3 regions of the Priestia sp. FSL W8-0524 genome follow, and region 2 is predicted to be linked to each of the others. Evidence: predicted binding sites of a transcription regulator. Region 2 holds the regulator's gene; each other region holds the start of a gene.

Region 1 (11,251 bases), 960 kb from region 2:
ATGAAATTGACGTTGTAAAAAAAAGAATTGAAAAACGAAATGAGCTATTAAAAAAGCGTGCTCGTGCTTTACAAGAAAACGGCGGGTCTGTGGATTACATAGATGTACTGCTAGGCTCTGAAAGCTTCGGAGACTTTATTAGCAGAGTGAGTGCGGTTTCGACAATTGTAGGGGCTGACCGCGATTTGTTAATGCAGCATGAAGCTGATAAAAAGGCAAAAGAAGAGAAAGAAACAAAAGTTCAAAACAAGCTAACGGAAGTAAATCAAGCGCTTGAAGAACTTAAAAATCTTCGTGCGCAGCTGCAAAAACAAGTGGATGAAAAGAATCACCTCATGCAAACGCTCAAAGATCAGGAAAAAGAATTTAATGAAGAAGCCGTTGGATTAGAAGAGCAAGCTTCTATTTTAGCCGATCAAAAAAATGCAGCACAAGCTCAACAGCAAGAAATTGAAAAAGCCGGGGCAACAGAGGAGGCACCACCTGTTACAAGCGGGTCGTTTATGAGGCCGGCAAAGGGCCCGGTAACATCTCATTTTGGATATCGAGAAACGTTTGGAAGAGGACATTACGGTATTGATATTGGAAAGCGAGGAGAAAGTGTGCCAGTTGTAGCCGCAGCAAGCGGAAAAGTAATTAGAGCATATCATTCTTCTTCTTTTGGTAATGCCGTATTTATTCGTCACAATGTCGAAGGTCAGACGTGGGTTACAGTTTATGCTCACTTAGAGAGCTACAGCGTCTCAAGTGGTCAATCTATCAATAAAGGTCAACAATTAGGTTATATAGGGAACACAGGACGTTCGTTTGGTGCTCACCTGCATTTTGAATTGCATAAGGGCGATTGGAAAGGCAAAAGCTCTGCTGTAAACCCTGAACGTTATATTAAATTTTAAGTTCCTAGCATACGTGGTACAAGCTCAACATATAGTTTAACAAAAAGGCATCGCACTTGATTTGTGTGGTGCCTTTTGCTACAAATAACACATGCATCCTTTTTATTACATAGTTTTGGTTGTATCTATTATAATAAGAAGAGATGGCTTAAGGTTGAGGAGGATGAAAGAACTTGAATCGGAAAATCGTTGCACTATTAATGGCACTCTCCTTAGTTGTTGGAGCAGCAGGTACATATTTTGGCATTCAGTATGCAAATGCTGGAACGGTCAGTACCCCCCTTACAACTTCTTCAAATGATAGTAAAGTGGAAAAGGAAGAGCTAGACAAAATCAAGCAGGCTTACGAACTGATATCTTCAAAATATTACAAAGATGTAGATGACAAAAAATTATTAGATGGCGCAATCCAAGGAATGGTACAAACCTTAGGAGACCCTCACTCATCTTACATGGATAAGAAAACGGCACAGCAATTCACGCAGTCTCTTGATTCATCGTTTGAGGGGATTGGTGCTGAAGTAAGCATGGTAGATGGAAAAGTAACAATCGTAGCTCCGTTTAAACAATCTCCTGCGGAAAAAGCAGGATTAAAACCAAATGATCAGATTTTAAAGATCGATGGTAAAAGTATCGCGGGTCTTGAATTGAATGAAGCGGTATTAAAAATTCGAGGTAAAAAAGGCTCTACCGTGACATTAGATGTTCAAAGACCAGGCGTGAAAGAAACGATGAAAGTAAAAGTTGTAAGAGATGAGATTCCAATTGAAACCGTCTATTCTTCTGTTAAAAATGTAAACAATAAAAAAATTGGTTACATGGAAATTACGTCATTCTCTGAATCAACGGGAGACGAATTTACGAAACAGTTGAAAAAACTTGAAAATAAACATATTGATGGTTTAGTTCTAGATGTTCGTGGAAATCCTGGTGGCTATTTAACGAGTGTTGAAAAAATGCTCGATAAATTAGTAACGAATAAAAAGCCATACATTCAAATTGAAGATCGTAACGGTGAACGTCAAAAAGTGGTTTCTTCAATGAAAAAGCAAAAGGATTATCCAATTGTGGCCTTGATTGATGGAGGAAGTGCATCTGCTTCTGAAATTCTTGCCGGGGCATTAAAAGAAGCAGGCGGATACAAGCTAGTCGGTGAAAAATCCTATGGAAAAGGAACGGTTCAACAAGCTGTTCCAATGGAAGACGGCAGTAATTTAAAATTAACGTTCTATAAATGGCTAACGCCTGATGGAAACTGGATTAACGAAAAAGGTATAAAACCAACGGTAGAAGTCAAGCAGCCGGATTACTATTATGCAAATCCAATTCAAGTTGATAAAAAGCCATTAACACGTGATATGACAGGTGACCAAGTGAAGAATGCTCAAGTGATGCTAAAAGGCCTTGGCTTTGAACCTGGACGTACAGACGGATATTTTAGTAAAGAGACAGAAACAGCTGTAACTGCATTCCAAAAAGCCAATAAGCAAAAAGCTACAGGTGAAATTGATGAAGATACAGCAGCGCTTTTACAAACAAAACTATTAGAAAAAATTAAATCCAAAGATGAAGATCGTCAGCTTCAAACGGCTTTAAAGCTAGCTAGTCAATAAGAAGCAGAAAAAGTTCCGTGCTTTTCCAAAGCACGGAACTTTTTTTAGTAAAAACAACATTGTCGGTTAGTGATGCATTTTGATAAAATAAAGAAGCCTATGATACATAACAATCAATCGTAAATGTTGTAATAAAAATGTGAAAAATACAGGTGGTGAAAAAATGGATTTTGCATTAGAGCTTTTAAAAGGTATCGGGCGTTTATTTTTGCACCCGTTAACTTATTTATTTCTGCTCGTCTCGTTTTTTGTAGGTCTTTCTCGCGTCAAGAGAGAGCGTCAGAATTTTCATGTTCGCGTGTTTGATTTTATTTTAGAAGCAAAATATTTATTTTTTCCAGGTATCATTATTGGTTTGATTTTATCCGTTGTTACCGTGTTGCTAGGTGTCTATGTATCTATAGGAACGATTGTACTTGTAGCTGTTTTAACTTTTATCATAAGCGGCCCGTGGACGTTTAAATGGCTTTCTCCTTCTTATACCGTAGGACTGGCTGTGCTTGCGACCTTGCTTATTCCTGCAGCTGGTTTCGGTGAAGGATTTATTCAAACGTGGTCTGTGCAAGCTCATAACGCAGATTTACCTTCTCTTACTATTTTAATGTCGCTGCTTGTATTAGCAGAAGGATATTTAATTTGGAAGTTTGGAGCAAAAGGTACGTCTCCAGCCATTGTGAAAAGTAAAAGAGGGCAGGAAATTGGGGCTCATTATTCTCAAAAATTATGGGTTGTTCCGCTTTTTGTCTTAATTCCAGGCAGCGCCATTACGTCTGTGTTTCCATGGTGGCCTGTGTTATCTATTGACGGAACATCATTTAGCCTGTTTTTTGTTCCTTTTGCTATCGGTTTTTATCAGCGAATTCAAAGTATGGTTCCATTTAAATCTATTGAATTTACCGGTAAGCGTGTATTAGCATTAGGCGTGGGATTAACGATTATTACAATTGCTGCTATTTTTTATCCTCCTGCCGCTGTCGCTGTTGTTATTCTAGCGATCATAGGAAGAGAGTGGATTCGTTTGCAGCAGCGTCGAAGCGATGAAAAAGCGCCCGCACTATTTACTAAGCGTACACAAGGTTTGGTTGTGTTAGGAATCATCCCTCATTCTCCGGCAGAGAAAATGGGTTTGAAAGTAGGAGAAGTGATTATTAAAGTAAATGGAATCGCTATATCTGAAGTCCATAAATTTTATGAAGCATTACAAGTGAATAACCGTGCTTTTTGTAAGCTAGAAGTTATTGACGAAAATGGAGAAGTTCGCTTTACTCAGCGAGCATTGTATGACAACGAACATCATGAACTAGGTATTTTGTTTGTACACAATTATACAAAACGTAATTCACAAGCTGGTTAAAAGACGGATAAAAAGGAGAAATGTTTGTGGAAGTCAAAACGATTGCCGCAGTTTTTCTACCCGCCATATTGCTTGTTCTGTTTGCTAGAGTAACATATAACCTATATGTTGCCACAGCGCTGACGCTTTTGTTGATAGCTGTTTCTGTATATAAAGGGTACGCAGATTATCCGCTTATTATTTTAATAGATTTACTTTCAGCAGCCATTGGTTTTATATATGCAAAAGGCATGCTAGCAGCTGGAAAATAAAGATTGTTGCTTTGATGATAAGTGAATCGTCCTATTATCAAAACGTACGCAAAAGCTCTCTACGAAATGTGGAGAGCTTTTTTATGTCGAAAAACGAGTTAGAACTCATAACACTGTTGTTACGGTTCCATCGATAAATGAGTATAATTAAATTAATTATACAAATATGTTTGTAAATAAAATAACTTAAACAATTTTGTGTAAATTATTTTAAATGTGTGTACAAATATGTAGTTGGGGTATAGAAAAATAAAGAAATTAATCTGAAAATTATATTTATTTTGATTTTTAAAAATAGAAGGAGGTTTAGTATCGATGGAAGTGTTAATGAGAACGATGTTTCAGTCGCTTGGCAAAAATCATTCAATGAATAAATTAGCTAAAAAGTATGGATTGCGGATGGGGGCAGCTCGTTTTGTTGCTGGAGACTCAATTGAATCAGCAATTCAAACATCCAAGGAGCTTAACAATGGTGGGAAAGTTGTGACACTCGATCATTTAGGCGAATTTGTTTTTACAGAAGAGGAAGCTAGGTTATCTACAGCCATGTGCATTCAGACACTAGAAGCCATTGCAGCATCGGGCGTTCAATCAAATTTATCATTAAAGATGACTTCTTTAGGATTGGATATTAGCAAAGAGCTTTGTATGGAAAATATGCGCAGAATTCTACACACAGCCAGAGTGAATGATATTTTTGTTCGAATTGATATGGAAGACTACTTGCACTGCCAAATCTCCCTTGATATGTATAAAGAATTACGCAAAGAATTTGATAATATTGGAATTGTGATTCAAGCGTATCTTTATCGTACAGAACAAGATATGAATGACTTACATCAATATCAAGCCAATTTACGTCTGGTAAAAGGAGCTTACAAAGAATCGCCAGAAGTATCGTTTCCGGAAAAGAAAGACGTAGATGAAAACTATAAAAAAATCATTAAAATGCATTTATTAAATGGACACTATACAGCTGTAGCAAGTCATGATGAGGAAATGATTCAGTATACAAAACGATTAGTAAGAGAAAACGGCATTTCAAATGATCAGTTTGAGTTCCAAATGCTTTATGGAATTTGCGTAGAGCTACAGGATCGTCTGGTCAAAGAAGGATATAAAGTCAGGGTTTATGTTCCTTACGGAATTGATTGGTTTGGGTATTTCATGAGACGCCTAGCCGAACGCCCCGCCAACGTATGGTTCGTATTAAAAAATTTCTCCAAATAAGTTCAGTCCAAGAAACATAAAAAATTCGACACAAGTATCCTGAGCTTCGTGTCGAATTTTTTAATTAGTTTAATCCGTATTCTTTGATTTTGTTATAAAGGGTGCCGCGCGAAATGCCAAGCAGATCTGCTGCTGCACTTTTGTTTCCATAGGTTTTTTGAAGAGTCTCTTCTATTAGCCTAGCTTCTTGGAGAGAATCTTCTTCTTTTTGAACTTCTGTGAAAGAACTGGCATCCTTCAGATTGTCAGGAAGGTGCGTAAGGGTAATCAACGACTGATCACTAAGAAAAATCATTCGTTCAATCGTATTTCTCAGCTCGCGAATATTTCCTGGCCAATCGTATTGCATAAAGGCTTCGAGAACTTCAGAGCTGATGAAAGGAGCCTTCTTTTTATACTTTTTACTAAATTCCTGTACAAATTGCTGCGTTAATGCTTCAATGTCTTCTTTATGGTCTCGAAGCGGCGGAATGATAATATTAATGACGGTCAGCAAATAGTAAAGATTTTCATGGAATTCACCGGCTTTTAGCAACTCTTCCAAAGGCGTCGTAGTAGAGGCTACAATTCGGGTTTGGACTTGAATTTCTTCCGTGCCTCCAACGTGATAAAAGGCTCGTTCTTCCAAGTAACGGAGAAACTTAACTTGAATTTCAAGAGGCATTTTATCAATTTCTTCAATAAATAACGTCCCGTTATGAGCCTGCTCCAGTTTTCCTGCAATGGTCGTTGGATCTTCTGAAAAGACGTCTTTTTGATGACCAAAGAGTTCAATTTCCAGAAGTCCAGATGGAATAGTGGCGCAATTTAAAGATAAAAAAGGTTCTTTATGTTTGGATCCCCCGTAGTGGATGGCCTGAGCCAGCATTTCTTTCCCAGAACCAGGTTCTCCTGTTAATAAAATAGGCATATCTGTAGATGCCACTTTTTTGGCAATGTCAACGGCTTGCTTAATTTCAGGACTGATACCCGCAAAAGAAGAAAATGGATTATCTTTCGGAATGAGAAGAGATACATCAATTTCTTCATTTAGTCTTACAATATTGGTAATGTCATGTTCGGTTGCGACTCCACCTATGACTCGGTTGTTTCTTATAATAGGAGATGCATTGATGAGCACGTGAGTTTGTTCATTAGGACGATGATACGTTCCGCGCACAGGACGCCCTTCATTTAGAATCGTATGTAGAATGATGGATTCATCTTTAAAATGCTCTCCGATTTTTCTACCAATAATATTATCTCTCTGAATCTTATACGTATGTTCCGCAGCAGTATTCCACAAGATTACATTTCCTTCATGATCGACCGCTGTCACTGCATCATTAATGGTTTCTGCCAATGTATCAAAATAGGAAGCTAATATCTCATTTTGGCTATGCAAATGTGTAATCCACTGTGAAGGTGTTACAAGTCCTATTGTGGTTTCTTGGTTTTCTGCTTGAATGAGGACTGGTCTATTCCAGTTTGTGTTGGCTTGTAAATTGGCTAACGTAGAAGTAGAAGATGAAGGCCAATTTGTGTCCGCTATTACTTTTTTAATGGACGATGCCTCGTCATGACCTGTTAAAAGGTATCGTTCATCTTTTTGTATTACATAAAAGGTACTTGCTGTGACTACAACGAAATCATAGTTGGAAAGTTCAGATTTCACTTTAGCTAAAGAAGTTGATTCTTCAACTGTTATAAAGGAGTTATTTATAAGAACTTGATCAACGCTTGCCATACTAAACCCCTCTCAGTACATATTTTTTATACTGTATCATAATTTAGAAATTGGCGCAAAAGCCTATCTTTTTCAAACAATTAGGCAGCTTACTTTCTTTTATTGCTTTCATCTAAAGAGTTGTATTCCCCTCGAAAAGGGTAGTATAAGAATTTAGTGGGTAATAAAGTAACAGGGTAAAAAATCAAAACAAACAAACACTATATAAGATTAATACTCATTAGTTTCATTTATGAGTATAAAGTGATAAAATACGAATATCAGTTCGTGTTTTCGGTTTTTACATATCGTAATAAAAATAGATAAAACAAGAAAATAGAAACGGAGGCCTTCATTTGAAAGATCAGTTTGAATTAGTATCCCCATATCAACCGCAAGGTGATCAGCCAAAGGCAATTGAAAAGATTGTGAAAGGAATTAAAGAAGGTAAGCAGCATCAAGTATTATTAGGTGCTACAGGAACGGGAAAAACCTTCACTATGTCTAATGTTATTAAGGAAATAAATAAGCCGACATTAATTATGGCTCATAACAAAACGCTTGCTGGTCAATTGTACAGTGAGTTTAAAGAGTTTTTTCCTAATAATGCAGTCGAATACTTTGTCAGTTACTATGATTACTATCAGCCTGAAGCTTATGTACCTCAAACAGATACATTTATTGAAAAAGATGCAAGCATTAATGACGAGATTGATAAACTTCGTCACTCGGCAACTTCTGCTCTTTTTGAACGAAAAGATGTCATTATTATTGCCAGCGTATCCTGTATTTATGGATTAGGGTCTCCGGAAGAATACAAAGAAATGGTCGTATCTCTTCGAGTAGGAATGGAAAAAGAACGCAATCAGCTGCTTCGTACGCTAGTGGATGTACAGTACGAAAGAAACGATATTGACTTCAAGCGCGGAACGTTCCGCGTTCGCGGTGATGTTGTTGAGATTTTCCCTGTGTCTCGAGATGAACACTGTATTCGCGTGGAATTTTTCGGGGATGAAATTGACCGCATTCGCGAAGTCGACGCCTTAACAGGAGAAATTATTGGAGATCGTGAACACGTGGCTATCTTCCCGGCATCTCACTTCGTCACGAGGGAAGAAAAAATGCGTGTGGCCATTCAAAACATTGAAAAAGAACTAGAAGAACAGCTAGAGAAGTTAAAAGAAGCAGGAAAGCTTTTAGAAGCGCAGCGCTTGGAGCAGCGCACTCGCTACGACCTAGAAATGATGAGAGAAATGGGATTTTGTTCAGGAATCGAGAATTACTCTCGTCATTTAACGCTTCGTCCGGCTGGTTCTACACCTTATACACTGCTGGATTTCTTCCCGGAAGATTTCCTTCTTGTGGTGGATGAATCCCACGTTACCATTCCTCAAGTTAGAGGAATGTATAATGGAGACCAAGCGCGTAAACAAGTGTTGGTGGACCATGGTTTCCGCTTGCCGTCTGCATTAGATAACCGTCCGCTTAAATTTGATGAATTTGAACAGCATATTAAACAAATCGTCCATGTTTCAGCAACACCAGGTCCTTACGAACTTGAGAAGGCGCCTGAGGTGATTGAACAAATTATCCGTCCAACGGGATTATTAGATCCAAATATTGAAGTTCGACCAATTGAAGGGCAGATTGATGATTTAATTGGAGAAATTCACGACCGGATTAAGCGAAATGAACGAGTGCTCGTCACGACGTTAACAAAGAAAATGTCTGAGGATTTAACGAACTACTTAAAAGAAATTGGCATTAAAGTTCAATATCTTCACTCTGAGGTGAAGACGCTCGAGCGTATTGAAATTATCCGAGAGCTGCGGCTTGGAAAATATGATGTGCTCATAGGGATTAACTTACTTCGTGAAGGTTTAGATATTCCAGAAGTTTCGTTAGTAACCATATTAGATGCGGACAAAGAAGGATTCTTGCGTTCAGAACGATCGCTTATTCAAACCATCGGACGTGCTGCGCGAAATGCTAATGGACATGTCATTATGTATGCAGATCGCATCACAAACTCCATGGACATTGCTATCAATGAGACCAAGCGTCGTAGAAGTATTCAAGAAGCTTACAACGAAGAGCATGGTATCACACCGACAACGATTCAAAAAGAAGTTCGAGGCTCAATTCGTGCAACAGTAGTAGCAGAAGATACAGAAACGTATGAAGAAGCACCGGCATTTGATAAACTCAATAAAAAAGAAAAAGCAAAGCTCGTAGAAGAAATGGAACAAGAAATGAAAGAAGCAGCCAAAGCGCTTAACTTTGAACGCGCAGCTGAGCTTCGTGACTTGATTCTAGAATTAAAAGCGGAAGGGTGATAAAACATGGCGATGGAAAAAATCGTGGTAAAAGGTGCACGAGCCCACAATTTGAAAAATATCGATATTGAAATCCCGCGAGACAAATTAGTGGTATTAACAGGGTTGTCAGGTTCTGGTAAATCTTCTTTAGCTTTCGATACAATCTATGCTGAAGGACAAAGACGTTATGTCGAGTCACTTTCGGCGTATGCAAGACAGTTTTTAGGTCAAATGGATAAGCCAGATGTAGATTCGATCGAAGGATTGTCGCCTGCTATTTCAATCGATCAAAAAACAACGAGCCGAAACCCTCGTTCAACCGTCGGAACTGTGACCGAAATCTATGACTATTTGCGCCTTTTGTTTGCTCGTGTAGGAAAGCCGATTTGTCCTAATCATGGAATTGAAATTACGTCTCAAACGATTGAGCAAATGGTAGATAGAATTTTAGAGTACCCTGAACGTACAAAACTTCAAGTACTGGCCCCTGTGGTATCTGGCCGAAAAGGCACCCATGTAAAAGTATTAGAAGATATTAAAAAGGAAGGGTACGTTCGCATTCGAGTAGACGGAGAAATGCGTGAAATAACAGAAGAAATTGAATTGGAAAAAAACAAAAAGCACTCCATTGAAGTAGTGATTGATCGCGTTGTTGTCAAAGAAGGTGTAGCCGCTCGTTTGTCGGACTCTTTGGAATCAGCTCTTCGCCTTGGAGATGGGAAAGTAATTATTGATGTAATAGGTGAGGAAGAATTACTTTTTAGCGAGCATCATGCTTGTCCAAAATGTGGCTTCTCCATTGGAGAACTTGAGCCCCGCATGTTTTCATTTAATAGTCCGTACGGGGCGTGTCCGACGTGTGACGGGTTAGGAACGAAATTGGAAGTGGATAAAGATTTAGTGATTCCTAACTATGACTTAACACTTCATCAGCACGCAATTGCACCTTGGGAGCCAACAAGTTCTCAATACTATCCGCAGCTGCTTGAAGCCGTATGTACACATTACGGCATCGACATGGATGTGCCGGTTCGAGATATCCCGGAACATTTATTTGATAAAGTATTATATGGCAGCGGTAAAGAAAAAATTTACTTTCGCTATGAAAATGATTTTGGCCAAGTAAGAGAAAATCATATCGAATTTGAAGGTGTGCTTCGGAACGTAGAACGCCGTTATCATGAAACAAGTTCTGATTATATCCGTGAGCAAATGGAAAAATACATGGCTCAGCAAGCTTGTCCAAAATGTAAAGGAAATCGTTTAAAACGCGAAAGCTTAGCGGTGCTTATTGACGAAAAGCATATAGGAGATACAACACGCTTTTCAGTAAAAGAAGCATATGACTTTTTTGAAAGTCTCAGTTTATCTGAAAAAGACATGAAGATTGCGGATATGATACTGCGTGAAATTCGTGAGCGTCTAAGCTTTCTCATTAACGTGGGACTTGATTACTTAACATTGAACCGCTCTGCTGGAACTCTTTCAGGAGGGGAAGCGCAGCGCATTCGCTTGGCTACTCAAATCGGTTCTCGTTTGACGGGGGTTCTTTATATTTTAGATGAACCTTCTATCGGTCTTCATCAACGTGACAACGATCGCTTAATTCGCACAATGCAAGACATGCGCGATATTGGGAATACGTTGATTGTTGTAGAGCATGATGAAGATACGATGATGGCAGCTGATTATTTAATTGATATCGGACCAGGAGCGGGCGTACACGGGGGTGCCGTTGTTTCTCAAGGCACGCCTCAGGAAGTGATGGATGATGAAAATTCCTTAACGGGTCAATATCTATCAGGAGAGAAGTTTATTCCACTTCCAGCCGAAAGACGTTCGATAGATAAAGATCGGATGATTGAAATTATAGGAGCAAAAGAA
Region 2 (11,251 bases):
GCCATTGCAATACCTTGTCCTAGTGGACCAGTTGTTGCATCAACACCTGCTGTATGACCGAACTCTGGATGACCTGGTGTTTTGCTTCCCCATTGACGGAAGTTTTTAAGGTCTTCAATTGATAAGTCATATCCAGCTAAATGAAGCAAGCTGTATAATAGTGCCGATCCGTGTCCTGCTGATAATACAAAGCGGTCACGGTTGAACCAGTTTGGATTCTTTGGATTGATGTTCATAAATTTTGTCCACAATGTATATGCCATTGGAGCAGCTCCCATTGGCATACCTGGGTGACCTGAATTTGCTTTCTCAATCGCATCGATTGATAAAGTACGAATTGTTGCAATCGAAAGATCTTCAATACGTTGTGTCATACTCTTCATTCCTTTCAAAACTATGTACATATGTTATCATACTAATGATTTGCTTATTTGTACAATACTTGAACCAAAAAAATTTCCACTTTTACAGTTTTTGTGTGCCTTATTAAAAATATACAAAAAACTAGAGGGAACTCTCCCTCTAGTTTTACTAGAACGTCTTAGTGAAGACGCTTCTTTTTGCTCTCTTTTAACTTCTTAGGCGTAACATCTTTACCTTCCTCGTCCACAACTTTAATCGTATGAAGGTGGTTTGTCATAGATTGTCGGAAAACTTTTAAATATTCCTGACGTAGCTCTTGCTGTTCTTTCGCTTCAGATTCTGTCAGACCTTCAGCCTTTGCCTTTTTTGAAAGAGCATTAATACGAGCAAGTTTATCTTTTGATAGCATATAAAACCTATCTCCTTATAATCAATAATTAAAATTACCGAACCGTTCCGGCAACATGTAGTCATCTTACTAAATCTCTTTCGTTTTATCAAGAGATTGAGCACTCTCTTGATACTCTTGATAGCGACGATGTACCGTTGCTTTTGAAATATTATAACCAAAACCTTTTAGCGTAACTGAAATTTCAGCAAAGGTTAAGCCGTTATGACGAAGGCGGACAATTTCTTCAATCGGCGCTTCTTTTTTTTCTCTTCCTGAGTTAACTCCTTGATTTTTTAAATTTTGCTGCGGACGATAACCGTTTTCTACGGCTCTTTTCATTCCTCTTTTAATTTTAGCATTATGTAATTTCCGCTGATGCTCTTCCACTAAGCTAATAATATCTAACACCATCGAATCAGATTCTGAAAGCTGAAGCTGACCTTGATGACTAATCGTATAAATCGTAGCATTTTCTTTATGAAAAGCATGAAGAAGCGCAATTCGGGCATTTCCTCTGCCTAATCGCGTTTCGTCTTGAATGAGCAGCACAGATATTTTTTCTTCTTTCATTGTATGAAGAACATCCAATATACCCTCTCTGTCTACGTCATATCCGCTTGCTTTTTCCATTACGACTTTTTTTACGTTTAGATGGTGAAGATCAGCAAGCTTTTTTAATTCTTCTTGCTGGCGCTGTAAAGATGTTTCTTGGGTTTTTTTATCCGTACTTACACGGCAATAAATAATGGCGTCCACTTTTATCACGACCTTTTCGGCTTCTAACAATATTCAGGAACGGCCGTTACACACTACTGTTCAATTGCCACTTGATTATGTAACTCTTTTTTTAAAACAGGAATATATAATTTATCTCCAGGAGATAAAGACTGGGCAGTGTCTGAGTTTAGATCATTGACGTCTTCAACCCATTTGACAAATTCATTGGTGGTCAAATGATGGTGATTATGATACTTGTTGGACAAGTCCCAAAGCGTATCTCCTTTTGTAATAGTAACCGTTGAATATTTGTCTAAATCTACTTTATCCGCTCCTAAAACCAGCGTCAATACATATGTAAGTGCAGCGATAACTGCAAAAAAAATAGCGTAATGTTTCATAGAATGTAAGAATTGGTGCATATTATGATCCCCCTATCAGAATATATGTTCTTATTTTATTGAGAACATTTGTTTCTGTCAATGGAATTCTTCGAACTTATGTTTGTATATTGACACATCACGTGGTATAATTCACCTAAAGAATAGCTAAAATCGAGGTGAAAAATATGAAGCTATCAAAACGTCAACAAGACATACTAGATTTTATTAAGCACGAAGTAAAATTAAAAGGTTATCCGCCTTCTGTTCGTGAGATTGGGGAAGCGGTGGGATTAGCCTCTAGCTCCACTGTACACGGGCATTTAGCTCGTTTAGAAAGTAAAGGGTTAATTCGCAGAGATCCAACAAAACCAAGAGCAATCGAAGTTCTTCAACTAGACGAAGTAAACATCCCTAAAAGCAATGTCATTAATGTTCCTGTTATCGGTAAAGTAACAGCGGGTCTTCCTATAACAGCCGTTGAAAATGTGGAAGAATATTTCCCTCTTCCAGATAAATTCGTTTCTCCAGATGATCATGTATTTATGCTTGAAATTATGGGAGAAAGTATGATTGAAGCAGGTATTCTAGATGGCGATATGGTAATCGTACGTCAGCAGCAAACTGCTAATAACGGAGATATTGTGGTCGCTATGACCGAGGACAACGAAGCAACGGTAAAACGTTTCTTTAAAGAAGAAAATTTCGTTCGTTTACAGCCTGAAAATTCAACGATGGCGCCTATTATTCTTCGCCACGTAACGATTTTAGGAAAAGTCACTGGTGTATATCGCACGATTCACTAATCACACTGTATGTAAAACCAACTAATCATGATGTTAGTTGGTTTTTTTACGTTTGTTTTCTAAAAAAATTGGCATATTATAAATGATACGTCGAATCATTACAGGCAGGTAGAGCGGTTTTTATAAAGGCTGTTTTACCTTTTACTTTCTGTCTGCATTTTTTCGACTCTCAAAAAAAATACAACCGACTATAAGAAGGATGTAGTTTATGACCAATACACCAAGGAAAACAGAACCATTTCAAACTATTATGCCTACCAAAGCAATGAACATGTTTCTTTTTCCTTTTTCCTTTGATCGAAAAAATAAAGAGCAGCTTGTTCATGCACTAGAAGCAAATATGTTTGAGTTTTTTTCCATTCAAAACAAACATGTAGAAAAAGAATACTACGGAGAACAGTATTACGTATCTCATGATAGCTTGGATCAATATTTCCTTCCTTACATTGAATGTATTCTATTTCCTGATTCGTGCGAAAAAGAAGGCTTGCTTCGATTTTCAAAAAAAATAGACCATACCGTTACGCTACAAACTTCCTCCACCACCGTGTCTAGCAACGTGCTGTCTGTGGATGTTTTTTTATGTCCTTTTGAAATTGGCGTCATGACCATTCGCACTGAGATGAGTCATAATCATTACACCTATGATGACATTTTAGAATTCATGAATCATTTTCGTGTATTAGAACCGAAGCTTGCTGAAGAGCATGGATCCACCATTACCTATGAACACCATCGCTATAGCAAAGTACAGGATTATATTTTTTCACAGCTCGCGCCATTTTTGAACGAACACATCAAAAAAGAAGCGACGCGTGAACAGCACGTCGGGAGTCTTCCTTATTTTATCGATGAACGGATGTTTGTATTAAGTTATGTAACGGTAAATCAAGAGCAAGAGATTAACTCCACAACTTTATTTCGTACTGGGCAGCTAAATAGCTATACGCCTGACGGGAAACCGTTTATCTCTGCACACAACCATGAGTATATTAAAACGTATAATACCAAACACGTGTATTCCAGATGGGCTCCTGAAACTTATTACGTTATAACAGACCATGTGTTTTCGTGTATTTCTAAATCGACAGACTCTAAAACGGATCAGCTTTTGATGAATCATCTATTTGGCCAACATTACTATAATTTATTTTTGCATTTTTTCTATAAAATCGTGTTGCTAAAACTATCCTATGAGTATTCTCAGCTCACGTTTCATAAAAATTCAGAGGGCATCGAGCGACTAATTCGCTCTATTACTGTATTTTCAGGTAAATATTTATTTTTAGAAATTAGCTCTCGCACGGAAGGTCAAGAGTTTTCTGAGCTCTTTAAAAAAATCTTCCACATCAATTCTCTTTATCAAGAAGTCAAAGAAACCCTTGGTACTTTGTATCAAAATCAAGAGAAAATCGCGGCCAAGCGTCACAATTACTTATTATTAATTTTAACGATTTATACCGTTCTTTCCGGTATTTACGGAATGAATTTAGTTATTAGCAAGCTAAAGGGAAACATCAATTGGGATAGTATGAAGCAGTTTTCTATCTTTGAATATATCGCTTTAATAGTAGCTTTATCAGGAATTCTGATCAGCATTAGTCTCGGAGTGAGTTCCCTATGGAATTTATTAAAAGATCGATTTAAAACATAAAAGCTGTTCGCATCAGAAAATACATTTTAAAAAAGAAGAGATTGAGACATAACTAAACCAAGCAAGTCTAAAGGGAAACAAATGAAATAAATAAGCTAGCAGGGATTGCTTGTGACATCGCAGTTGATTTCCGTGCAAGACTTCGCTTTCCGCGGGCGGCCGGTGAGCCTCCTCGTCGCTTGCGCTCCTGCGGGGTCTCACCCCTTCCGCTTTTCCCGCAGGAGTCTTCGTCTTGCCCTCCAATCAACTGCTGGAAAGAACTAAACAAATGAAACCTACGTGCACCATAAAAAACGAACCACTAATCAAACATGATGATTAATGGTTCGTTTTTCGCTTCGACTAAAATCCTTTTTTCCCAACCTCTTTTATCTATTACTAAATCACTGCCTACTCCACTGAACCTTTTATTACACGTTGTGCCGCTGTTGTAATTTCAGAACAATCTAACATTATACTCTATAAGAAAAATATATACAAAATAATAAAATATGGTATCATAGGGTAGGAATTTTGTACCTTATCTTTGAAATAATTTGCAGGAGGTAATATGCTTAACTCATTTTTATCCAAAAGCCTGATTCTTTTATGTGTCATGATTCTTACATGGTCTCTATGGGGCAGTTATAGCGCGATGACAAATTCATTGGACTTAAAAGGCTTGGCTTTAAGTAATTCATTTATTATTGAAGGAATATGTATCACTTTCCTTGTCATTTTTCTAATAGCTATTGCAAGTAGATACATGAACAAAACTGTTTTTTTTATTTCACTGATTGTTTTGACCTTAGGTGTTCGATTAGCATGGATGCTTTCTGTTCAAACACCTGTAAAATCTGACTTTCTTGTCATGTTAGATGCCGCACGTAATATCGCAAAAGGAAATTATGAATTTAACCAAAGCGTTTATTTCACTACATGGGTATATCAGCTAGGCTTTTCATTCTATGAATCTATTGTTATTCGCTGTTTTGGAGATAGCATTTTTACATTAAAATTGTTAAATATTTTTTATTCTACTGGAACCGTTATTTTTATTTATCTAATTGGCGCTAAAGTATTTAACGAACTTGCTGGGAGAATGGCAGCTTTCCTATATGCGTTCTACATTCCGAACATTCTCTACAGCTCAGTGTTAACCAATCAGCATTTAGCTACTTTTTTATTTTATGCAGCTTTTTACCTTATTATAAAAAGATTTGCTCATAACAAGTTTAGCTGGCTTTATATTGGTCTTCTATTGTCGTTAGGAAATTTAATGCGCCCTCTGGGACCCATTATTATCGTTGCTGTTTTCATTTATTTCATCTTGCAAATTCTTCAACCTTACATTAAAGCGAAGGATGCTGCTGAGTTAAAAACTCGTCGAAAGAAAATAGGAAAAAACCTCGTAGGCGTACTGGCTACTTTTTTTATTGCAAATGCGCTAATCAACTACTCTTTTGTAGCGAGCGGTATTTCTAAATATCCTTTAAGTAACAGAGATCCTTTATGGAAATTCGTTATTGGCTTTAATTATGAAACAAGCGGTTCTTATTCTTCAGAGGATGCTAGTCGTTTTATGGGTATGCCAATTGGAGAAAAACGAGCTGAAGCAGAAAAAGAAGTAATTAAAGAGCGAGTAGCAGATAAAGAGCAACTTTTAGATCTCTTTCACATTAAATTCCTGAATATGTGGGGAGGAACGGATGCATCTACATTTTGGAGTATTTCATTAACTCCTCAAGAAGATGTACCTTTTAATAAAGAGAAATTAATTAGTGCTGCTCAAAGTTATGAAAGAATCATTTACGTTTCAACTACTATTCTTTCCATTATTGGACTTATATGTTTATTCCTGAAGAAGCAGGATAAATATCCGTATACACTGTTTTTATTACTAATCATAGGATACGTTCTTATTCACTTGCTTATTGAAATTCAAACTCGCTATCGATTCTTTATTTTCCCAAGCTTTATGCTGCTCGAAGGGTTTGGTATTTCAGTGATTCTATCTTATTTACTAGTACGGTTTACTAAAAATAAGACCCAGGCAAAATGTGAAGAGATAAATTAAATGGAAGGGATTATGCAACCGTGATAAAATTCCTGAAATTCGGATTTGTAGGTATAATGAATACCCTGCTCACTATTATCAGTTACTTAGCACTGATTCATTTTGATATGAATTATATATTGGCTAACGTACTATCCTATTTCATTGGCGTCATAAACAGCTACTATTGGAACAAATCGTGGGTGTTTCAAGCAACTGTGCATAAATGGATGTTAGCTCAATTTTTCATCGTAAACCTTATTACTTTAGCAATTAATACATCTTGCTTATTCCTTCTTGTACACTATACACCTGCTAATCCGATAATTGGACAACTGTTGTCTACTTGTATAGGAATGTTTTTTAATTTTTTTCTTAATAAAATATGGACGTTTAAGCACACAAACAATCACTCGATAGGAGGTAAAGCATGAAAGAACTAATTTCAATCGTGGTACCTATGTATTTTGAAGAAGAAGTAGCTAATGAATGCTATAATCGCTTGCTTTCCGTCATGCATGAAAATCACATTAACTATGAATTCATTTTCGTCAATGACGGCAGTACAGACCGAACAATTGAAATCTTAAAGGACGTAGCAGCTATGGATTCTAACGTAAAAATTATTGATTTTGCCCGTAATTTCGGGCACCAAACTGCCGTCACAGCAGGTATTGACTATGCTCAAGGTGATGCTATCGTAATTATTGATGCTGACTTACAGGATCCGCCTGAAATGATTCCTGAATTAATTGCTAAATGGCAGCAAGGCTATGAAATTGTATACGCAAAGCGCAAGAAGCGAAGCGGAGAGACCTTTTTTAAATTGACAACGGCTAAGTATTTTTATCGCTTTTTAAATTATATGTCCGATATTGAAATCCCAAAAGACACGGGAGATTTTCGTATTATCGACCGAAAAGTTGCGGACGTATTCAAAAAAATGACTGAACGCAATCGTTTCGTAAGAGGAATGATGTCTTGGATCGGCTTCAGGCAAACATATGTAGAATATGAGCGCGATGAGCGTTTTGCTGGTGAAACAAAATATCCTTTAAAAAAGATGATCAAGTTTGCTTCAGATGGAATTATTGGTTTTTCAACGAAACCTTTACGTTTAGTAATGGTTATTGGCTTGTTATCAGTTTTTGTATCACTTCTCGTTTTAAGTTATTCGATTGTTGTTTGGCTGATAGGTGAAAATATTCAGCCTGGCTGGACTTCGATTATGGTAGCTATCACTTTCTTTAGCGGTATTCAGCTACTTGGTTTAGGTCTAGTGGGACAATACATCGCAAGAATTTACGATGAAAGTAAAAATAGACCTATTTACGTTGTACGTGAAACTATTAACTTTTCTGCGGCTTCAACAGATTCTCAAAACGTGCGTGAAAAAGTATATAGCTAAAAAAACAAGGAAGAAAACAGTTGTTTTCTTCCTTGTTTTTTATTCTTTTTGAAGCTGTAAATCGCTTGTCACCCAGTCAGGAATTCCATCATCTTCATCAAATTCAATAATGACATCCGTTATTCCTTTTTCCTGTAAAATACGATTTTCGAGACGATCTTTAATATCATCCGCTTCTGCTACTGTTAAAGAAGGATCAATTTCTACTTTTAATTCAACGTGAAGCTCTTCTCCTTCTTTCATCACCATTAACGTTTGAATATCACGCACTTGTACATCTTGCATAACAATGGCGCCAATTTTCATTTCCATTTCTTTATCTGCTTCACCAAGCGCTCCAGCAGCGTTATCTAAAAATACTCGTCCTACTACAAAAAACATCATAAGACCAATTAGCATAGAAGCAATTCCTTCAGCTTGATGAAAAGGCGTAAACCGCGAAATAAAAACGGCAATTAAAGCCAATACGCCTCCTCCAGTGGCTACCAGATCTTCCATAAAAACAAGCTTAGTTGCTGGCTTTGCTTTCTTTAGATGAACAAAGCTTTGCGTAAAAACATTGACCTCTGCAGTATTCATTCCGACATCGTGCAAAATTTCTTTCATTGCCTTAAAGAGGACAAACATCTCAAGTAATACCGAGATGCCAAGTACTGCAATATTTAAGATAAAGCCTGAAGACTTCGTCGGATGAAGAATATGATGATACCCTTCTTTAATCGTTTCAAATGCCATAATTCCTACTACAAGAACCGCTCCTAATAAAACGAGATTAACCAATCGTCCAAATCCGTTTGGAAATCGTTTGGTCGGAGCTTTTTTGCTTAATGCTGAACCTATAAAAACAAAGAACTGATTTGCTGCGTCTCCTAAGCTGTGCATCGTTTCAGCAAACATCGCTACATTTCCCGTTAAAGCAAAAGCAATCCCTTTAATAATGGATATAATGGTATTAACTATAGCGGCCATCATGGCCGATTTATTTCCTTTTCGCAATAACTTAATTAATTCACTCATGCAATCCCTCCGTTTGTGCCTTTGATGAGATTCAATTATGGTTAGTGTATGTGAATTTAAAAATTAAAAACCTCCAACATATAAGTTGGAGGTTTTTAGTCATGTTTCATTATTTTTTAAAACGATAAGGTACCGTTGTAACGATTACGTTTTTACGGTAAAGCAAATGTGCTTTTAACAGCAGACTGGACTGATTATGAAGGATGTTTTGCCAGCTTTTTTTCGTGATGAACTGCGGAATAACAACCGTAATAGCCATATTATTTTCCCGGGCTTTTTCTTCAGCCATATCGATGAATCGAAACAGCGGACGCACAAGACTGCGGTATTGAGAGTGAAACGTAACAATACGAATATCAGGCTGCCACTTTTCCCACTTCTCTTCCATTCTCTTTTCGCTTTCTCGGTCAAAAGCAACGTGCACCGCAATAACGGTATCACCAATCGTTCTTGCATAGTTCAATGAATTTTCTACTACCTTTGTCATTCCTGCTACAGGAACAATGACCACACTTCCTTCAAGCTTTCCAATCTTTTCTCCTTGCTTAATACGAAGCTGCTCTCCTACCGCTTCATAATGCGTATGAATGCGATGAAAAATATAAACGATAACCGGTAAGAAAACGAGCACGGACCATACTTGTGAAAACTTCGTTGTAAACAAAATGATTAGCACCGTTAAGGTAATGAGGGCACCAATTAAGTTAATGGTTAGCTTTCCTTGCCAGCCGGCCGGCTTTTCTCTAAGCCATTTGACAATCATGCCTGTTTGAGAAAGCGTAAATGGAATGAACACTCCAACTGCATAAAGAGGAATTAATTGTTCCGTCGCTCCTTTAAAGGCGACAAGTAAGACAATAGAAGCAATTCCAAGGGTCACAATTCCATTTGAATAGCCTAGTCGATCGCCGCGAATTTGAAACATTCTTGGCATGTATTTATCAGACGATAAGTTTACGGCAAGCAAAGGGAAAGCTGAAAAACCCGTATTCGCTGCTAGCACTAAAATCAGAGCTGTGGTGCCTTGAATAAAATAATAAAACCCATTTCGTCCAAATACACTCGATGCAATTTGTGATACAACCGTTTCATCTGCTTTTGGAGAAATGCCAAGCCAATAAGCTAAAAACGTGATGCCAGAAAATAAAACGGCTAAAATACCGCCCATCAGCATTAATGTATGAACAGCATTTTTTGCACCTGGATCTTTAAAGTTAGGCACTGCATTCGAAATAGCTTCTACACCAGTCAATGCCGAACAGCCTGATGAAAAAGCTTTTAATAATAAAAACAAACTAATACCTGGCACCACGGTACCGAGAGATGTATGAAGCTCAGGTGAAACTTGACCTGTCACTATTTTGAAGAAGCCCACCGCTATTAACAAAATAAGAGCAATCACAAATAAATAAACCGGATAAGCTAAGACAGAAGCGGATTCTGTTACACCTCGTAAATTTAAAACCGTAATAAAAATCACCAGCAAACACGCAATTACTACGTTATAGTGATGCAGCGTTGGAAAAGCCGAAGTTAAAGCATCGGTTCCTGCTGAAACACTCACGGCAACTGTTAAAATATAATCTACTAACAGTGATCCCCCAGCGATAAGTCCAGGATTTTCTCCTAAATTGGTTTTCGAAACAATATAAGCTCCTCCGCCTTGCGGATACGCATAAATAATTTGACGATATGAAAGAATTAAAGCCGTCAGCAGCACCAATACCCCAATCGCAATTGGAATCGAATACCAATAGGCAAGCACGCCCACTGTTGCAAGGACAATCAAAATCTGTTCTGTTCCATAAGCCACTGAAGATAAGGCATCTGATGATAAAATAGCCAGCGCTTTAAGCTTACTAAGCTTTTGATCGCCTAACTCTTTTGTTTTGAGCGGCTTTCCAATCAATAATCTCTTGAGAACTGAATAGTTCACGTAATTTCCCTCCGATGATTGCTTAGCTACTATTCACTGTTCGTTGCTAAGCTCCGTTACAAGTTCATGAATAAGTGATATTATCCCTAAAAAATACCTTTTTATGTTAAAAAAGCGCACAAAAAAAACACTAAGGGTTCTCAGCGTTTTTACACAGCTTAAACCTCCTCTCCAAAACGCTTATGGGGTTAGCTGTCGGATTCGGGCTATGAGAGTAGCCCTACCTTTTAAAAAAGGATTCACCCCAAGTGACAATGCACAAATTTGGGTCCCCCACTTCTGACGAATTAAGCGATAACAGGTCAATATAATTTTCGGTTAAAGGGTATGATTGATAACAAGTTTCTTTCATAACTATCCTTTGTTCTTAGATAATATACTCCCGTACAAATGGTTTGTAAAGCATTATTTTACGTAAACGATAAAATAGTACTTAAGGCGCTTTTAAGGGGAAAACAAAAGGCCTTCTGCCTGCTTACAGAAGACCTGCTTTCTTTAACTTTTTGCTTTTAAAACGGCTGCTAGCTTGTTTTTCGTTTGAGGA
Region 3 (11,251 bases), 460 kb from region 2:
CAAAATCAAAAGAAACAACAGTAAAAACTGAGGAACCTAAAGAAGAAAAAGAGCCTTCTACTGTAGATGAAAGTCAATTCAATATGTACGCTGGAAGCTTGACAGGTGGTCCGTTCATTACTACCACTAAGTTACAAGACGGAAACAAAGCTATTGTTAAATATGCTGACTCATTCGCAACATACAAAGCAGAAAATCCAAATAGCTCTGTAACAGAAGATGATTACAAGATGTATTTTGAAAGTGGAGACGCAATTCAAAAGATTATGGTAGGAGAGCCAGCGAGGCTACTGAAACAGTTTGAAGGTTTAGAATCAGTATCACTAACTTTACCGTTTGAAGGCAAAATATACTCTACAGAAATTACACGAGAAGAGTTAAACAGCTACTTAGGTTTTCAGATTGAGAGTCTAGGTGAAGATAGTGAGGCATGGAGAACTAAGTTTTCAGATGAATATATTTATAATGAGACTAAACGACAAGAGATGTTTAATAAGTTCGTGAAGACTCAATAATAACGTAACAGAGTGAGTATAAAAAGACATTATGCATCCCGATTATAGAGGATTTTTCTAGGGTTGCAATATAAAACGATGTCGAGGGAGAAAAAAGAAATGATAGATTTTTTGGGTATTATTGGTTTATTAGGGTTTATAGTGTTTTTAATTTGGGGAATTGTTAGAGCTATACGAAAGAAGAAAGCTAAAAAATATTTCTTAATCTCTGTTGGTAGCTTAATTCTCTTTTTAGTTTTTGCAATTATTGGTGGACAACAAATGCAAAAAGAAGAGAAAGCGCAACAAGCTAAAGAGGCTAAAATGCAAGCTGAAAGAGAAGCAAGAATTGAGAAGAAAACAGCCACTACAGCTAGTGCAACTGCAAAGCCTACCCTTAAGTTTGTAGAAGCAGCAGGAATCATTTATAAAATGGTAGGGGAAACAAGAAGTGCAGATGTCGATATGACTAAAGCCAAATTTATTAAAACAAGCGTCATGAAAGGTTATCTTACTACTAAGATGAAAGACCATGTTTACATGTATGCTGATGTAGATAAATCGGGAGAATGGATTCAAGCAACATTTGATGATAAAGACAATGTAGTTAAGAAAGTGGAGATGAGCCCCAACCTAGAAAAGAAAGTAGTTGCTTCTGTAAATAAAGAAAAAGCAACAGAGACAGCTAAGAAAGAAGAAACTCAAAATAAAGCTGATGAACAAAAGAAACAAGAAGAGCAGAAAGCCAAAGAAGAAGCTCAAGCTAAAGAAGCTGAGGAGAAACGTAAGCAGGAAGAAGCAGCTCAAGCTAAAGAAGCTGAGGAGAAACGTAAGCAGGAAGAAGCAGCTCGTATTGCTGAAGAAAAGCGTGTAGCAGAACAGAAGCAAAAAGAACAAGAAGAGTTACAAGCAAAACAACAAGCTGAAGCAGAACAAGCACGTAAAGAAGCTGAAGAAAAGGCTCAAGCTGAGGCTCAACAACAGCAGCAACAGCAACAACAACAATCTCAGACAGTGTACTTTAAAAACTGTACGGAGGCTAGGGCAGCAGGAGCAGCACCTGTTTACCAAGGACAACCGGGTTACGCTAAACATCTAGACCGTGATGGTGATGGAGTTGGCTGTGATCAGTAATAACTCAATAAAATGAGCATAGACAGGCAATATAATAAAGGAAAAGACCTTCATTACTGGAGGTCTCTTTTTATTCCTCTAGGTTTCATCTCTTTTTCCTTCTTAAGCTTTATGACCACCCATAAGGCCATTTCGATAACGAGCTGTTGAATAAGGAAGGTGACTAGAGGCACGTAGTACACTATTCTTGCCATAACGCAGCCGAATGTCATCAATCGTTTTGGCAAGAGCATAGTCTCTATCACGCTGATTGATGTCCTCAAATAAGCTCATTTGCTCCTTTTCTTGAATGCTCGTGTTGGATAATGAAATGCCAATAGAGCGAATTGGCATGCCACTATCATAGGTATGTAAAATGATTAAACAAAATGGGAAGATATCCTGGCTTAAGTTCGAAGCTCTTCCCATTTTCTTTTGTCTTGAGAAGCCTCCACCTGTTTGTTTGCTGTAACCAATCGATAAATGGGTCGTTTGTGCTACCACTTGATGCATGCGTAAACGAAAACACACATCGTCTAATGGTTCTACCAGTAATAACTCCACTTCTTTTCGGTTTGTATAATCGCGAAATAGAATCTGACTCTTTCCAAAGGAACGAGAGCTAGGAATGTACACATCAGAAATGCGGCTAAAATCAATGCCATTCGCATGTTGGTGCAACTCTTCTCCTAGTATGCCAAATTCCTTTCGTAACATCTCTTTTGAAGAAAAAGCGAGTTCTTTGATAGAGTGAATACCCAAACGATTTAAGCGTCTTTCCGTAGCAGACGAAATCCCCCAGAAATCCTTCATCGGATGAATGGACCACAACTTAAAGGGAATATCCTCATATCGCCAATAGGCAACTCCTGTTGGGCTGTTCTTGGCTTCATGATCTAAGCTCACCTTCGCCAGTAAGAGATTCGGACCGATACCTGCGGTAGCTGTCAGCCGTGTCTCGCGATGAATCTCGTTGATGATTTTATGGGCCAGTTCTTCTGGTGTTTTAGCGAATAAATGCAAAGAAGCTGTCGCATCAATAAATAACTCATCAATGCTATAGGCATGAAAGTCTTCAGGAGCCACATACTGTAACACCAAACTCGAAATATAGTTCGAAGCCTTGATATATCTCTCCATGGATGGATTCACCACATGGATATCTTTCCTTTTAGGAATGTCGAAAAGGCGACTTCCTGTTTTGATCCCTTCTTTCTTTAATAAAGGGGTGGCAGCTAACACAACCGATCCTGACCTTTTGATATCTCCTACCACCGCAAGCCTTGTTTTCAAGGGATCTAATCCCCGTATGACAGAGGAAACCGAGGCAAAAAACAATTTCATGTCGATACAAATAATGACTCTGTTTGGTAGCTGCCCATAATCCATTGAAAGAACTCCTTAAATAAAAGAACGTTTGTTCTCTACATTATATACGAACAAATGTTCTTTATTCAATAAAAACTCTAAAGTTTTCCCGATTATTGCTATTCTATCGGAAATGAAATATATATGATTCTTTTAATTTTTGGTTTGACTTTCTTTTTTGCTAAAATTTCGGGAAGAAAAAACCCCTATACTATTAGCAGAAGGATAGACCTTAAAAACTAGAATGATTTTATAATGATATTGGATAGACTTTCTGGATTATATATGGTTTATTGAGTTTTTTATTTAAACTTAAAAAACGGATTAAGTTAAGACATTGGATATTATTACGTAATAAAAGCCGATTGGTTAGAAACCACCGGCTTTTATACTTAAAATTAATATGATTATATACACTATTACCGTGAGATTCAGGACAAAAGGTTTCTTTATTTTGGTACCCTTATTTTCTTAATGCTTCCACTTCATTTCATCATAAAATAAGGACTAAATTCCTTTATTGCTCAAGATGCCTTACTTGTATCTGGCCAACTCCGCCGGAATTAATTATTGGATCTTCAGGATAAAGCCTTCTTAGTAAGAAATAGATTGCTTCTTCAACTATCTGTACATATGCAACAGCTTTTTCGTAGGTTATATCAGTCTCTTTGGGTCTATGAATAAGTTTATTTCTGGTTTTAGCTCCGTCTGCTAGTTTATTATATTTAGGATATTTTTCCCCAATATAATGTTCTAATACTTTCCCATATAATGTACCTAAAGGAGGGGATGGAAGCTCTAATAAAATAAATTCCATATCAGGCTTTAATCGTATCAAAAATTCCTTTATAGCAAGTTCAGCAGCAATAGTTGCTTCGATCCACATATGACGGGGCACTTCATCTTTACGTGCTCTATGGAGGTGTTTTAATGCAACAAAAGGATCTATCTTCTGGTTGATATAATTTTGAATTGTTATAGAAGATTCTTGTGTTAAATATCTCGGTGATGTACTAGGACCCATTTGGAGCATAGACTCTTTAGGGATATCCTTCCAATTCGAATTATCGATTGAGATTTCTGATGTGTTCAATGTTAATAGTTCTTCAGTTATCCAATCATTATTCAATGAATACTTTAATAAATTTATTAAATAAAAAGCATTTTGACGCATAAGATCTAAGTTATGGGTAACCACTTTTTTAAACTTAGGACTCGTCTTGACCAAGTCACTATCAGTTATTATTTCTTCAGTACTAAATACCGCATTTACTTCTAAATGGGATGTAGTTACGTTAATTTCACATCTATTCTCAAACGGAAAATTAAAACTATATCCCTCACCCTTAATATGAATAGCACCACTAATTGAATAGTGCTGTTTTAAGTAAATGTTCAAGATTTAATTCCTCCAATCCCTCTAGTTTCTAGAAAATTCCACCATTATTATATAATAAAGTTGTAATTAAGGAAATTATTAACCTAAGCACTTAGTGCTAATTATTAAAGACTATTAAATAGGCTTATTTAACAATTTATTCTATAATTGTATTCAACTATGAATATCTAAAAGTAAACAGATAGTAAGAGCAAATAATACTTATATTAGTTTTAGCCTTAGGAGGGAACAACTTTATGAGTGAGTCAACTTTAGGCGCACCGGCAGCTTTTAGAGGATACAGGTTACAAACGCTATATATTATTAATAGAATTTTGAATGCTGAAAGAGATTATATTTACTGTCCAGAAAAAGAGGAAGATTTAAGCATTATGGACGAAGATAAAAATTTTCTGGAAATTATACAAATTAAAGCACATGCTAGTAGTAATCTGAAGTTATCGGATTTCAAAATTAGTAAACCAGATAGTTTCTTTAGAAGGATATCTAAATATAAAGATGAGCAAAAAAGGCCTAAAATTAAGATTTTAAGTTTTGATACAGTAGGTCCTGAATTAATAGGCGCGTTTAATGATAAAAAGCCTATTGATCAAGAAAGAGTAAAAAAAAAGCTACTGGATGCGAATTATACAACAAATGAAATTGAATATTTCTTTAATAATATATCAATAGAGTTAATAGATGAAAACACTTTAAAAGAACAAATATTTGAGGATATAGAAAAAATATCTTTAGCTTGTTCGGTAGAGACTACATTTGATATTTTAAATGCTTGGCTGTACCATTGCTCAGAATTTTCTGTTGAGATAAATCTTAATGATCTAATTAAGAAAATATATAGCATTGGTGATAATGCTAATGCGCAAACGCAACACAAACAACATTGGGGTAAAACTGTTACTGTTCTTGGTGGAAATGAAAAAAAAGATATGATAAACAAAGATGCTTTTGTTAAGGGGACCTTTACAACTTTTAATCACATTGAGGAAAATTTAGATATTAAAAGAGAAAGATGGTTAGAACAAATCTCAGAAGCCCACTTAAAGAATCATTTAGTAATCATACATGGAGCTTCAGGTCAGGGAAAAACGACATTAGCATATAGATACATGAAGGAATACTTCGCTGAAAATTTTCGATTTGAAATAACATCTAAAGGACTATCTTCTATAGATGTTATTTTGGACATTGCACATGCAATCAAGGGTTTTGCTTCTCGAATACCTGAAATACCTATTGGGATTTATATAGATATTCCCCCTAGAGAACTCAAATGGTTGGACATTTTAAGGGAATTAAAAGATTTTAGTAATATCTTTCTTTTAATAACAATTAGAGAAGAAGATTGGCAGCGTTCAAGTGGAGAAGTCTATGGACTTAGTTGGGAAGAAATAGAATTGTCCTTTTCCAAAGAAGAAGCAGAAAAATATTATGAAGAACATATCTATAAATCACCCCAACTACATCATTTAGACTTTAATGAGGCTTGGATAGGTTTTGGAGGAAAAGGCCCTTTATTAGAGTTTGCATATTATTTAAATGAAGGTATGCAATTAAAAGAGAAATTAATAATACAAATAAAGAAAATAGAAGAAGAATGTAGTAGAGAACAAAATTACGAAAAGCTGGAACTATTAAAGGTAATTACTATTGCATCAGTCTATAACAGTAGAGTTTCGTTAAAAAAAGTAATAAGATGTTTAGACTTAAAAGATATTACTTCTATTAGGTATTTAGAGAATGAGTATTTTATTAAGATTGATGCAGAGGATAATGTAATAGAGGGTCTGCATTATGTCAGGTCATTAATAATAAAAGATATAATTATTGATGATGTATTTAATCCATTTATACGTTATGTAAAACACAGTTTAAATTCTATTATAGAAGAAGATTATGAGTTGTTTTTAAAAAATCTTTTTTATGAAAAGAGAAACATAGATGATATTTTAAATTTTATATCCAATGAGGAATTATTTTCGCTATCATCTTGGATAGGGGTAAAAGCAGTTATTTCTAGTCTTCTCTGGTTAGGTGTTAGAGATTATGTTGAGGAGAATAAAGGCTTGATAGCCGAAGTTAGTGAAAGGTTTGATTATACAACTGCAAGCTTGTTTATTCTGGATTTTGATGTTTCTAATTTATTAAAAGAACCTTCATATCAAATGCTTGCAAGTCTTCTTGGAAATAGTGCATTAGATGAAATAGAAAATTATCGAAAAAGGCAAACTCCAAAAAATAATGTATTTAAATATCTAAGAAAATGGATTTCTAATATTAACTACATAGTCAGTCATCCTCAATCCAAAGAAGAATGGTTAGCACTAGGTTTTTCTAGTTTATGGATTAAAAAAGCAGAATGTAAGGGTTATTTAAAAAAAGCAATTGAACAAATGGATACCAATAGAATTCTTGAATTAGAATATTCAATAGAAGAAATAGCAAAGATAATTGTAGGTATCTATACGATTACACCAGAAAAAATTCAACGATTTTGCGAAGAAAATAGTAGGTTTTTATTAGAAAAATATCAATTGCAACGTAACTGTAATCAGCGACTGTAAAATACTCAATAACAGCGATTCCAAATTCCCCAATAATAACAGATAATCGTTTCAAGACAACATCATGGATGGAGTGGAGAAACGGTGCTGAAGATTGGGGAGTTTTTTATGATTAGAGAATTGTTTCAAAAAGGTTGGACGAAAACAGCTATTGCAGAAGCAACGGGTTTCGATCGCAAAACAGTCAGTAAATACCTAAAAGATAACCAGTTACCTAAGCGTAAAGGAAGTAAACAGAAAAAAGAAAGCAAATTAACCCCTTACAAACCGTACATACTTGGACGGCTTAAAGAGGGTACCACTAATTGCGTAGTCTTATTAGAAGAAATACAAGCAATGGGTTATGAAGGTCAGCTCACAATCTTAAGAGATTTTGTTCGTCCTCTTCGCCAACAACCAAAGAAACAGGCAACCTTACGGTTTGAAACGCCACCTGGAAAGCAAGCTCAAATGGACTGGGCGTATGTCGGGAAGTACTTAGTAAATGATGTGCTGCAAGATGTATATGGATTTATCATGATTTTGGGTTATTCCCGGATGAAATATGTAGAATTCACAACGAATATGAACCTAGAAACTTTAATGAAATGCCATATGAATGCTTTCTCTTATTTTAATGGGATACCAGACCAAATCCTTTACGATAACATGAAAACAGTGGTGATCAAGCACAGCCCAGTGGAAGTTCGTTTTAATCGGAAATTCGAAGATTTCTTGGCTTACTATGGAATTGTGCCAAAGGCCTGCCGTCCAAGGAGGCCTCAAACAAAAGGGAAAGTAGAAAGAACGGTAAAGTATTTAAAAGATAACTTTTTTCAAAGAAAACATGAACCAACACTGAATGCGTTAAACGAGGATATAAAAGAATGGTTAAATCAGGTGGCTAATAAAAAGGAAAATCAGACAACAAATGAAGCACCCTTTAAGAGGTTTGAGCAGGAACAGAAGTTCCTGAAGGCCTGGGGGGAAAAACCTTTATTTCCTACTTCCCATTGGGAGCATAGAGAGGTTAGTCGAGATTGTTTTATATCATACGGGGGAAAACAATACTCCGTTCCTTATCGTTATGTTGGACAGACCGTTAAAGTAAAGGAAACATTAAATCATCATATAGAAATATACGATGAACATGAATGTATAGCAAAACATCCTATTCTTACTGGAAACGCAACGACACATATCCGGATGGAACATTATCAAGGTTTACAGAAGACAGAGATGGGTCAGAAAGAGAAACACATTGAAGGTTTGGCGACCGATGTTTCTCAATCACAAGACCCATCCCCTAAAGTAGAGAAACGTCCTCTCGCTGCTTACGCAGCATTAGAAGAAGGTGAACATGTATGATGAATGAGCTCTTAATTGACCGGCTAAGGAAGCTTGGTTGGCACCATACAGCTAACCAACTAGATAGTGTATTAGAAGACGTATCTAAAGATAATGTATCATATTCTGAATTTCTTCACACCATCGTTTTACAGGAAATAGAGAAGCAAGAGTCGGGACAATTGGAAAAACGAATGAAACAGGCAAAACTCCCTTATAACAAAACGATTCACGACTTTGATTTTACATTTCAACCAAGTCTTAGTGAGAAACAAGTAAAAGAGACACTTACGTGCCGATTTATCTCGAATGGAGAAAATCGAATTTTACTTGGTCCACCTGGTGTAGGGAAAACGCATTTAGCTATTTCTTTCGCGGTAGAGGCCATTACCAAAGGATATACAGCTCTCTTCTTAACCTCAGATGACTTAGTAGAACAATGCCGAAAGGCAAATGAGAAAGGTACCCTCCATCGGCTTGTCAATCGATGGAGCCGGCCAGATATTTTAATTATAGATGAAGTAGGATATTTTCCATTTGACGAACTCACAGCAAATGTTTTCTTTCAAGTTGTATCTAAACGGTATGAGAAAGGAGCAATGGTTTTAACATCAAATAAATCCTATCTTGATTGGGGAAACGTCTTTGGAGATGAAGTGTTGGCAACAGCTGTATTAGATCGGCTTCTTCATCATGCGATTACATTTAATATAAAGGGAGATTCATATCGTCTACGCGAAAAGAAAAAGGCAGGAATTTATCCTGCCAAGTTGACTACTTAACCGTTTATAACGGGGAATTTGTTTTCGCTGATATTGGGTAAATTTAAGGTTCTCCCGTAATTTTGGTGAAAGCTCCTGCATGATATTATAGTAGTAAACAGTCATGTGGGAGGGATTTAGATGAATTTACAGTCACTGTATAAGGATTGGATTCTATTATTCTCTAAGATAAACGATTCTGATATTCAACTTTATCTTCAAGCTAATCAATCTTCTAACCATTGTCCATCGTGTCAAACAATTTCTTCTCGTATTCACAGTCGTTACTGGCGAACCGTTAAAGATCTGTCTATTTTATCTTTGTCTGTTCATTTACACGTCCGTTCTAGAAAGTTTTTTTGTGATAACACTAGCTGTGATCAGCGAATTTTTACAGAAAGGCAAGAAAAATGGTGGCTTCCATATGCTAGACGCACCAATAGGCTTAGCTCTTTTCTTAAACAACTTGGTTTTACATTAAGCGCGGAAGCAGCTCACAAAGTTTCTGTTTCCTATGGAACATCTATAAGCCCTGATAGCTTTCTTTACCTTATCCGAAAGGAAGAACTGCCTTCCATTGGTTCTCCTAAGATTGTAGGAATTGATGACTGGGCTTTTCGAAAAAGACATCGTTATGGCAGCGTCATATGTAATTTACAAACTCGAAAACCTATCGCATTACTTCCAAGTCGGACTGTGGAGGAAGTATCAAAATGGCTAAAGGCCCATCCTTCCATTGAAATCGTCACACGAGATGGGTCGATAGAATTTGCGAAAGGAATTAAAGACGGATGTCCAGGTGCTATTCAAATTACGGACCGTTGGCATCTTTTCCATAACTTAAGCCAAAAAGTAGAGCAGTATGTGAAGAGAATATTCCCTCATCGAATTAGTCTATCTTGCCGGGTGAAAAGAAGAGAAGAAAAGGTTAATTCCTTATTGTCCAGTCTACCTAGTCTCACCGAAGGTGAGAAAAGGAAATGGGCGTTTATTCAACGTGTTCAAGAACGATACAAGGAGGGATGTAAAAAGGCTGATGTCATAAGAGAATTTTCAATTGATCGAAAAACATTGAATAAATACCTACAGTTAACATGCCCGCCTAAGGTCACAAGAGAAAGCTTTCATAGTGCGGATCCTTATCGTTCGACTATAGTGAGCCTTCTTCAAAAGCGTGCAACCATTCCTTATATCTTTTCTGTCATCAAACAACAAGGGTATGATCGGTCGTTCTCTACATTAAGTGATTATATTACAAAATTGAAACGAAGAAGGAAACAAAACGTTTCTGTCACCAAGGTTTTTGTGTCTAGGTTAAAATTGCAGGCTTACTTATGGTCTCGTCTTACTCCTACAAAGAAAGATCAATTTATATTTAATCGTTTATTTAAGTTACATAAAAGCTTTCATCAACTCAAATGCATTATTCAAGGATTCCAACATCTCATCTATCATCAAAAAAACGAACAATCACTCATGAACTGGCTTTCGAATGCCCAAAAAAGCAATATAAATGAAATAAAACAATTTGTCGCATATATTCAAACAGATATAGAGGCTGTTAAACATGCATTATCCTATTCTTGGAGCAATGGTATTGTGGAAGGAAACGTTAATCGTCTGAAAGTTATTAAACGTCAAATGTATGGACGTGCAAAATTAGATTTATTGAGTAAAAAAGTTCTGTATCAATTCCAATAATGTTTTCTGAAAAAAACGTTAGACAACATCAATACTTCTACTCGATGGCTTTCACCAAAATTACGGGAGAACCAAATTTAAAACGTTGTTGACAGTAACATTATCAAAATAGAACAGACCCCTGAAAGTATTAAATTTTATAAGCTTTTTGAAATGAATAACGAAAAATCTATAGGTAGATTGGTAACAGAAGAGATTTATATATTGCGTGAGTTACTACCTTATAAAACGTATTATATAAGCCAAATTGTCGGTCATAAATTTGTACTAGATCATTTAAAGGAAAATTTTGATGAGAGTTATAAAAAAGTTTCTATAGACAATATTTTATTGAAAGAATATACGGAATTAAATAGAGTAGCTATGGCATTAATACGTAACCAGTATAGGGTAGATAACTGGGACCAATTCATTAGTTGGTATGAAAAAAATCAAGGGATACTTAAAGGTATGATTTTTTCTATAAAAGAGCTATTAACAAATTACTTCAGGAAAAACAATCTTAAGGCATTTACTACCTCTGTA

What was found. Region 2 encodes LexA, which represses DNA repair genes until DNA is damaged. Its sites were predicted from a motif close to CGAACATATGTTCG; they were not measured.
Region 1: a site for LexA is predicted at 7,325-7,338, ahead of uvrB (excinuclease ABC subunit UvrB). Genes of this name have one in related genera too.
Region 3: a site for LexA is predicted at 3,044-3,057, ahead of NST66_RS17240 (Y-family DNA polymerase). Genes of this name have one in related genera too.

What each region holds. Positions count from the first base shown of each region.
Region 1 is NZ_JBBOUG010000001.1:4,712,161-4,723,411, reverse strand. It holds gene NST66_RS24740 (murein hydrolase activator EnvC family protein) at 1-896, shown strand, start outside; gene NST66_RS24735 (S41 family peptidase) at 1,070-2,509, shown strand; gene NST66_RS24730 (PDZ domain-containing protein) at 2,673-3,863, shown strand; gene NST66_RS24725 (DUF2198 family protein) at 3,890-4,114, shown strand; gene NST66_RS24720 (proline dehydrogenase family protein) at 4,430-5,344, shown strand; gene NST66_RS24715 (sigma-54 interaction domain-containing protein) at 5,409-7,070, opposite strand; gene uvrB (excinuclease ABC subunit UvrB) at 7,406-9,385, shown strand; gene uvrA (excinuclease ABC subunit UvrA) at 9,392-11,251, shown strand, end outside.
Region 2 is NZ_JBBOUG010000001.1:3,749,509-3,760,759, forward strand. It holds gene tkt (transketolase) at 1-374, opposite strand, end outside; gene NST66_RS19680 (DUF896 domain-containing protein) at 542-772, opposite strand; gene NST66_RS19685 (YneB family resolvase-like protein) at 842-1,510, opposite strand; gene yneA (cell division suppressor protein YneA) at 1,564-1,893, opposite strand; gene lexA (transcriptional repressor LexA) at 2,040-2,657, shown strand; gene NST66_RS19700 (hypothetical protein) at 2,866-4,311, shown strand; gene NST66_RS19705 (hypothetical protein) at 4,379-4,579, opposite strand; gene NST66_RS19710 (ArnT family glycosyltransferase) at 4,862-6,367, shown strand; gene NST66_RS19715 (GtrA family protein) at 6,388-6,780, shown strand; gene NST66_RS19720 (glycosyltransferase family 2 protein) at 6,777-7,754, shown strand; gene NST66_RS19725 (cation diffusion facilitator family transporter) at 7,794-8,771, opposite strand; gene NST66_RS19730 (APC family permease) at 8,881-10,707, opposite strand; cyclic di-AMP (ydaO/yuaA leader) riboswitch at 10,870-11,011, opposite strand; gene NST66_RS19735 (N-acetylmuramoyl-L-alanine amidase) at 11,203-11,251, opposite strand, start outside.
Region 3 is NZ_JBBOUG010000001.1:3,289,740-3,300,990, reverse strand. It holds gene NST66_RS17250 (hypothetical protein) at 1-515, shown strand, start outside; gene NST66_RS17245 (excalibur calcium-binding domain-containing protein) at 615-1,628, shown strand; gene NST66_RS17240 (Y-family DNA polymerase) at 1,731-2,996, opposite strand; gene NST66_RS17235 (hypothetical protein) at 3,493-4,374, opposite strand; gene NST66_RS17230 (hypothetical protein) at 4,611-6,938, shown strand; gene istA (IS21 family transposase) at 7,023-8,285, shown strand; gene istB (IS21-like element helper ATPase IstB) at 8,282-9,046, shown strand; gene NST66_RS17215 (ISL3 family transposase) at 9,167-10,726, shown strand; gene NST66_RS17210 (hypothetical protein) at 10,880-11,251, shown strand, end outside.